2 regions of the Pseudomonas fulva genome follow, and region 1 is predicted to be linked to the other one. Evidence: predicted binding sites of a transcription regulator. Region 1 holds the regulator's gene; the other holds the start of a gene.
What was found. The regulator sigma-54, encoded in region 1, starts transcription at its own class of promoters, with help from an activator protein. The targets are predictions, from matches to a motif close to ANTGGCATNNANNTTGCTNT.
Positions count from the first base shown of each region.

Region 2: the regulator sigma-54 is predicted to act here: its motif matches at 2,519-2,538, upstream of flgB (flagellar basal body rod protein FlgB).

Region 1 is NZ_CP082928.1:1,267,040-1,271,250, reverse strand. Features, by position in the region: gene K8U54_RS05805 (HPr family phosphocarrier protein) at 1-135, opposite strand, end outside; gene rapZ (RNase adapter RapZ) at 148-1,005, opposite strand; gene ptsN (PTS IIA-like nitrogen regulatory protein PtsN) at 1,022-1,486, opposite strand; gene hpf (ribosome hibernation-promoting factor, HPF/YfiA family) at 1,502-1,810, opposite strand; gene K8U54_RS05785 (RNA polymerase factor sigma-54) at 1,899-3,407, opposite strand; gene lptB (LPS export ABC transporter ATP-binding protein) at 3,581-4,211, opposite strand, start outside.
Region 2 is NZ_CP082928.1:621,556-625,766, reverse strand. Features, by position in the region: gene flgA (flagellar basal body P-ring formation chaperone FlgA) at 1-366, opposite strand, end outside; gene K8U54_RS02770 (chemotaxis protein CheV) at 447-1,370, shown strand; gene cheR (protein-glutamate O-methyltransferase CheR) at 1,473-2,300, shown strand; gene flgB (flagellar basal body rod protein FlgB) at 2,586-2,996, shown strand; gene flgC (flagellar basal body rod protein FlgC) at 3,008-3,451, shown strand; gene flgD (flagellar hook assembly protein FlgD) at 3,466-4,137, shown strand; gene K8U54_RS02745 (flagellar hook protein FlgE) at 4,181-4,211, shown strand, end outside.

The sequences.
Region 1 (4,211 bases):
GCCGTCCACCAGTGCTTCGGCGCTACGGCCGATCTTCACCTGACACGGAAAGCGCCCCGCGACGCCGACGAACTTGGCGGCCGCCCGGGCATGCAGGCCGAGCTTGTTGATGATGGTGATTTCACGGGCGGGCATCGCGGCAATTCCTTAACTGAGGTCGCGGTGGCGGATCTGAACGTTCTTCAACAACGGCTTGAGGGCCTGGCCCAGGCGATTGGCCAGGTAGACGGAGCGGTGATGGCCGCCCGTGCAACCGATGGCCACGGTCACGTAGGAGCGGTTGCTGGCCGCGAAGCGCGGCAGCCATTTGTGCAGATAGGCATGGATATCCTGATACATCTCCTCGACATCCGCCTGCGCCGCCAGGTATTCCTCCACCGGCTGCTCCAGGCCGGTGAAATCACGCAGCTCGGGCTTCCAGTAAGGGTTGGGCAGGCAGCGCACGTCGAACACCAGATCGGCATCCACCGGCATGCCGCGTTTGAAGCCGAACGACTCGATCAGGTAGGCGGTGCCGGGCTCGGGCTGGTTGAGCAGGCGCAACTTGAGGGTGTCGCGCAGCTGGTACAGATTCAGGTGGGTGGTATCGATCTTCAGGTCGGCCCGGTCGATGATCGGGCTCAGCAGCTTGACCTCGGCGACCATGGCCTCGGCCAGGGAGCGCTGGTCGTTGGTCAGTGGATGGCGCCGGCGCGTCTCCGAAAAGCGCTTGAGCAGGGTTTCTTCACTGGCATCCAGGTACAGCACATCGCAACGAATGTTGCGTGAGCGCACTTCGTCGAGCAGTTCGGAAAAGCGCCTGAGCTGGCTGGGCAGGTTGCGCGCATCGATGGACACCGCCACCTGCGGATGCAGCAGTTCGGTGTTGGGCAGTGCGCGCTCCGCCAGCTCGGGCAGCAGGCCGGCCGGCAGGTTGTCGATGCAATAGAAGCCGTTGTCTTCGAGCACGTCGAGCGCCGTGCTCTTGCCCGAACCGGAACGACCGCTGACGATGATCAGGCGCATGGGCTAACCCCGCAGGCTATTGGCCGTTCTGGACGTTCACGACGGTCTGGTACAGGGCTTCGCTGTCCTGGGCCTGGCGCAGCCGTTCGCGGACATCCTCGCGGTCGAACATGCTGGCGATCTGGCGCAGCAGCTCGAGGTGCTCGTCGGTGGCCGCTTCGGGTACCAGCAGCACGAAAAGCAGGTCGACGGGGGCGCCGTCGATGGCGTCGAAGTCGACCGCGGTGCTCAGCTTGAGCAGGGCGCTGATCGGCGTGTTGCAGCCGGGCAGGCGACAATGGGGAATGGCGATGCCGTTGCCGAAGCCGGTCGAACCGAGCTTCTCACGGGCGATCAGGCTTTCGTAGATGGTCTGGCCATCGAGATCGGGCAGGTCGCGCGCGATCACGCTGGCTATCTGTTCGAGGACACGCTTCTTGCTGCCGCCCGGCACGTTCACCAGGGAACGGCCGGGGGTCAGGATGGTTTCAAGTCGGATCATAGGAGAAGGACGAACTCAGCGGGCCATCGCGCCCTGCTGGCGATCGAGCTGTTTTTCCTTGTGCTTGATAAGTTGGCGATCGAGTTTGTCGGTGAGTAGATCGATGGCTGCGTACATGTCGTCGTGTTCGGCATTGGCCACCACTTCGCCTCCTGCGATGTGCAGGGTGGCTTCGACTTTCTGCTTGAGCTTCTCGACCTCCAGGATAACCTGCACATTGGTGATCTTGTCGAAGTGCCGCTCGAGGCGCTCGAGCTTCTCTTCGATGTAGCTGCGTAGTGCGTCTGTCACATCCAGCTGGTGTCCACTGATGTTGACTTGCATACCGCTTCTCCTTGTTGCCGTGTGTGAGTGGCAGGCTTGGCAGCCTGCCGCAGGAACACTGGGGCGTTGCTTTCGCTACAAGGGCACCCTACATCAGTCGCTTGCGTTCGCTCGAAGGCGCTATACCGAGCGATTCACGGTACTTGGCGACTGTGCGGCGCGCCACTTGAATGCCCTGTGCTTCCAGTAAACCAGCGATCTTGCTGTCGCTCAATGGCTTTTTCGCATTTTCCGCCGCGACCAGTTTCTTGATGATCGCGCGGATCGCGGTCGACGAACATTCGCCACCTTCGGCGGTGCTGACGTGGCTGGAGAAGAAGTATTTCAGCTCGTAAATGCCACGGGGGGTGTGCATGTACTTCTGGGTGGTGACGCGGGAAATGGTCGACTCGTGCATGCCCACCGCCTCGGCGATGTCGTGCAGCACCAGGGGCTTCATGGCCTCGTCGCCGTAATCCAGGAAACCGCGCTGGTGCTCGACAATCTGCGTGGCGACCTTCATCAGGGTCTCGTTGCGGCTCTGCAGGCTCTTGATGAACCAGCGTGCTTCCTGCAGCTGGTTGCGCATGAAGGTGTTGTCGGCGCTGGAGTCGGCGCGCTTCACGAAACCGGCGTACTGGGCGTTGACGCGCAGGCGCGGCATGGCTTCCTGGTTGAGTTCGACTAGCCAGCGATCGTTGTGCTTGCGCACGATCACATCCGGCACCACGTACTCCGGTTCGCTGGACTCGATCTGCGAGCCAGGGCGCGGGTTGAGGCTCTGGATCAGTTCGATGACCGGGCGAAGTTCGTCCTCCTTGAGCTTCATGCGGCGCATCAGCTGGCTGTAGTCACGGTTGCCGAGCAGGTCCAGGTACTCACTCGTCAGGCGCTGTGCTTCCTTGAGCCATGGAGTTGAGGCGGGCAGTTGGCGCAATTGCAGGAGCAGGCATTCGCGCAGGTCGCGAGCGCCGATTCCCGACGGCTCGAACTGCTGGATACGGCGCAGCACGGCTTCGACTTCGTCCAGCTCGACATCCAGCTCCGGGTCGAAGGACTCGACGATCTCGTCGAGGGTTTCCTCCAGGTAGCCCTGGTCGTTGATGCAGTCGATGAGCGTTACGGCGATCAGGCGGTCCTTGTCGGACATGGGCGCCAGGTTCAGTTGCCAGAGCATGTGGCTATGCAGGCTTTCGCCCGAGGACGTGCGGGTGGTGAAGTCCCATTCGTCATCGTCATTGCTGGGCAGGCTGCTGGCACTGGTCTGGTAGATGTCTTCCCAGGCCGTATCCACGGGCAGCTCATTGGGAATGCGCTCGCCCCATTCGCCGTCTTCCAGGTTGTCGACGGTTTGCGGGCTTTCCTGAAAGCTCGACTCCTGAAAGGTCTCTTCCTGAACGGCGGTCGCCGCCGCGCTTTCGGCGCCGTCGGCCATTGGGTCGGAGTTGTCGAAGTCTTCGCCTTCTTCCTGGCGCTCCAGCATCGGGTTGGATTCCAACGCCTCCTGGATTTCCTGTTGCAGATCCAGGGTCGACAGTTGGAGCAGGCGAATGGCTTGTTGCAGCTGCGGCGTCATCGTCAGCTGCTGGCCCATTTTCAGGACTAGCGATGGTTTCATTGCAGACCTTATCCGGCGTCTGTACGTAATCCACGACAGGGCGACGAAGCGCCACTAGGAAGCAAATTATATGCCTGAATCCGAGCCCTTTGCCTAGGGCCTGTTACCATTTCGTTGCGATACGGCTCGAACGGTAACGGGCGCTGGCAAAGATTCATGGGAAGGGGAATCCGCTACAGGCGGAATTCGTGGCCCAGGTAGACTTCCTTGACCACCTGGTTGGCCAGGATCGCCGCTGAATCACCTTCGGCGATCAGCTGGCCATCGCTGACGATGTAGGCGGTTTCGCAGATGTCCAGGGTTTCACGGACGTTGTGATCGGTGATCAGCACGCCGATGCCCTTGGCCTTGAGGTGATGGATGATCTGCTTGATGTCGCCCACGGAGATGGGGTCCACGCCGGCGAAGGGTTCATCGAGCAGGATGAATTTCGGCGAAGTGGCCAGGGCGCGTGCGATCTCGACGCGTCGGCGTTCACCACCGGACAGGCTCATGCCCAGGTTGTCGCGGATATGGGTGATGTGGAATTCCTGCAGCAGGCTCTCGAGCTCCTGCAGCCGCTGTTCGCGGTTGAGGTCCTTGCGGGTTTCCAGGATCGCCATGATGTTGTCGGCAACGCTGAGCTTGCGGAAGATCGAGGCCTCCTGGGGCAGGTAGCCGATCCCGGCACGGGCACGGCCGTGCATCGGCTGATGGCTGACGTCCAGGTCGTCGATCAGTACGCGGCCCTGGTCGGCCTGCACCAGGCCCACGATCATGTAGAAGCAGGTGGTCTTGCCGGCGCCGTTTGGGCCGAGCAGGCCG
Region 2 (4,211 bases), 650 kb from region 1:
CTGGCCGGGAACGAACACGGTCCAGGGTGAGGTTCCGTCGCAGCGCACCCGCGACGTCACCCGGCCAACCGGTTCGGCCGGGGTTTCCAGGGTGATCGTCAGCGCTTGATCGCACAGGGGCAGGCGTAGCCGTGGGTCGAGGCGGTTGATCTGCACCTCGTGGCGCGCCTGAATATTGCTGCGTTGCAAATAGTCTGCAACTGCCTGCTCAAGAAAGCGCTGGGTCTCGCCGATAAGCTGATCGGGCAGGGTGACGGAGGCAGTCGTCAGTGTGCTATAGCCGAGCGCCAGCAAAGCAGGTAAAACTGCCAGGCAACGAAGGCTCTTGGCCATCGCGCGTCGGATAATTGTCATTTGTGCATTCATGTCTGGTTCGAAGCAAGGCGCGTGCCGCCTGCTACGCTAACCAAATCTGATGTGTTACTGGAATCTTGGGAGCCCCGTACATGGCCGGTGTGATGGATTCGGTCAACCAGCGAACTCAGCTGGTTGGGCAAAATCGCCTGGAACTGCTGCTGTTTCGTCTCGACGGCTCTCAGCTGTACGGGATCAACGTCTTCAAGGTGAAGGAGGTGTTGCAGTGCCCGAAACTCACCATCATGCCCAAGTCGAGCCCGGTGGTTCGAGGCGTGGCCAATATCCGCGGCGGTACGATTCCGATCCTGGATCTGTCGATCGCCACGGGCAAGCGTCCGCTGGGTGACATCAACGGCAGCTTCGTGATCATCACCGAATACAACACCAAGGTGCAGGGTTTCCTGGTGCGTTCGGTTGAGCGCATCGTCAACATGAACTGGGAAGAGATCCACCCGCCACCCAAGGGCACCGGGCGCGATCACTACCTGACCGCGGTCACCCGGCTCGACGACAAGCTGGTCGAGATCATCGACGTCGAGAAGATTCTCGCCGAAGTGGCGCCCACGTCCGAAGTGATCTCGGCAGGCGTGGTCGACGCCGAAGTGCAGACCAAGGCCGTCAGCCAGCACGTGCTGATCGTCGATGACTCCTCGGTCGCTCGCAAGCAGGTGATGCGTTGCCTGCAAACCGTCGGCGTGGAGGTCACGGCGCTTAACGACGGTCGCCAGGCCCTCGAGTTTCTGCGCGCGATGGTCGAGGAGGGCAAGTCGCCGGAGCAGGAATTGCTGATGATCATTTCCGATATCGAGATGCCGGAGATGGACGGCTACACCCTGACCGCGGCCATCCGGACCGACCCGCGCATGCAGAAGCTGCACATTCTGCTGCATACTTCGCTGTCCGGCGTGTTCAACCAGGCCATGGTGAAGAAAGTGGGGGCCGACGATTTCCTGGCGAAATTCCGCCCGGATGATCTGGCTTCCCGGGTGGTCGAACGCATCAAGGCTGGCTGATCGTCACCGCGTCAACAAGGCTGTGGGTATCGCAGCCAAACCGGCGAGCGCTCCTGGGAGCGTTCGCCGTATCCGATTCAACAGATGGACGAGGCCTCACGAGTGTCTTCAGGTAATTTGGATTTCGAGCAATTCCGGATCTTTCTGGAAAAAGCCTGTGGCATCGTGCTGGGCAGCAACAAGCAATACCTGGTTTCCAGTCGGCTCAACAAGCTGATGGAAAGCAACGGCATCAAGACCCTGGGCGAGCTGGTACAGCGCATGCAGAACCAGCCACGCAGTGGCTTGCGCGAGCAGGTGGTCGATGCCATGACCACCAACGAGACCCTGTGGTTTCGCGACACCTATCCCTTCGAAGTGCTGAAGAATCGCGTATTGCCCGAGCTGCTCAAGGCCTACCCGGGGCAGCGCCTGCGTATCTGGTCGGCCGCCTGTTCGTCGGGGCAGGAGCCTTACTCGCTGTCGATGAGCATCGATGAGTTCGAGCGCAGCAATATCGGCCAGCTCAAGGCGGGCATCCAGATCGTGGCCACCGACTTGTCGCCCACCATGCTGAACAACTGCAAGTCCGGCGAATATGACAGCCTGGCCATGGGTCGCGGCCTGGCCCAGGAGCGCCTGCAACGCTATTTCGACCCCAAGGGGCCGGGGCGCTGGGTGGTGAAGCCGGCCATCAAGAGCCGCGTGGAATTCCGACCGCTGAACCTGCTCGATAGTTATGCCAGCCTTGGCAAGTTCGATATCGTGTTCTGCCGCAACGTGCTGATCTACTTCTCGGCGGAAGTGAAGAAGGACATCCTCACGCGCATCCACGCCATGCTCAAACCTGGTGGTTACCTGTTTCTCGGCGCATCCGAGGCGCTCAACGGGTTGCCCGAGAAGTACCAGATGGTGCAATGCAGCCCAGGCATCATCTACAAGGCAAAGTGATTGCCGCACCCTGAAAACAAACGGGAGGCCATGGCCTCCCGTTTGTTTTTTCCGTCCAGGCCACCGACGATGTTCTGTCGTCGCGGCGTCAGAAAAGCGGCAAATTGCCGTCGATATTGCCGCTGCAGCCTTGCCAAACGGCGGAAAAGCTTTGCCGCCTGGACCTTCTAAGCCTTCTGTTTTCCAGTGATCTAGCTGATTTATAAGCAGAAAAATAAATTGGCACGTGCCTTGCTGTGGTCTTTGCACGAGAACAGGCGAGCCGCTACGGCAAAGGTCCCTGAGATGAGCATCAGTTTCGACAAGGCACTTGGCATCCACGAGAAGGCCCTGGGCTTCCGTGCCCAGCGGGCCGAGGTACTGGCCAACAACATGGCCAACGCCGACACCCCCAACTACAAGGCACGCGACCTGGATTTCGCCTCGGTGCTGGCGCAGCAGGCAGCCAAGGGCAGCGGCAGTGGCAGTGCAGGGCTGCAGACCACCAACAGTCGGCATATTGCAGCAGAAGGCGTGCCAATGGGCGACGCGGCCCTGGCGTATCGCACGCCTACCGCACCCTCCATCGACCAGAACACCGTCGATGCCCAGGTCGAGCAGGCCAATTACGCCGAGAACGCGGTGGCCTTCCAGACCAGCTTCACGCTGCTCAATAGTAAATTCAAAGGGCTCATGAGCGCCCTGCGTGGTGAATAAAGGAGCCTGACATGTCCCTGACCAGTGTGTTCAATATCGCCGGAACCGGTATGAGTGCCCAGAGCACCCGCCTCAATACCATCTCCAGCAACATTGCCAACGCCGAAACCGTCTCGTCGAGCATCGACCAGACCTATCGCGCACGCCATCCGGTGTTCGCCACTGTTTTTCAGAACGCGCAGGGTGGCACCAACGGCTCGCTGTTCGCCGATCAGGATCAGTCCGGTGCCGGCGTGCAGGTGCTGGGCATCGTCGAGGATCAGAGCAGCCTGATGCCGCGCTACGAGCCCAATCATCCGGCGGCGGACGAGGCCGGCTACGTGTATTACCCCAACGTCAACGTGGTCGAGGAGATGGCGGACATGATCTCCGCCAGCCGTGCCTTCCAGACCAACGTGGAAATGATGAATACCGCCAAGCAGATGATGCAGCGCGTTCTGACCTTGGGTCAGTGAGCCGGGAGTGAGCGATGAGCACCGTTGATGGCGTAGGCGCCAGTTCCGTACTGGACAAATACCAGGTCAAGCAGGACAGCACGCAGAACAAGGAGCTGGGCAAGGACCAGTTCCTCAACCTGCTGGTGGCCCAGTTGAACAACCAGAACCCGCTGGAGCCCCAGGGCAACGGCGAGTTCATCGCGCAACTGGCGCAGTTCAGTACCGTGGAGGGGGTCGAGAAGCTCAATTCGAGCATGGAGACCATCCTCTCCGGCTATCAGTCGTCCCAGGCGCTGCAGGCTTCCTCGCTGGTCGGGCGCAAGGTGATCGTGCCGGTCGACAAGGCTGTCGTCGATACCAGCGAGAGTTTCAAGGCCAGCGCGGTGCTGCCGACCAGCAGCAGCAACGTGTACGTCAACGTCTACGACAGCTCCGGCGCGGTGGTCAGTCGTATCAACCTCGGCGAGCAGCAGGCCGGCAACGTGAGCTTCATCTGGGACGGCAAGGATTCGAGCGGCAACGTGATGAAGCCGGGCACCTACAAGTTCGAGGCCCAGGCCACGTACGGCAACGAAACCAAGGGGCTCTATACCTTGCTGCCGGCCAACGTCGACAGCGTCACCCTGGGTGGCAATGAATTGATGCTCAACCTGGCGGGGATCGGCAATGTGCCGTTGTCGCAGGTGCAGGTCATTGGTCAGTAATTAACAGGCTGTAACTGCCGGGTATTCGGCAAGGAGAATTTTCATGTCGTTCAATATCGGTCTGAGTGGCCTGC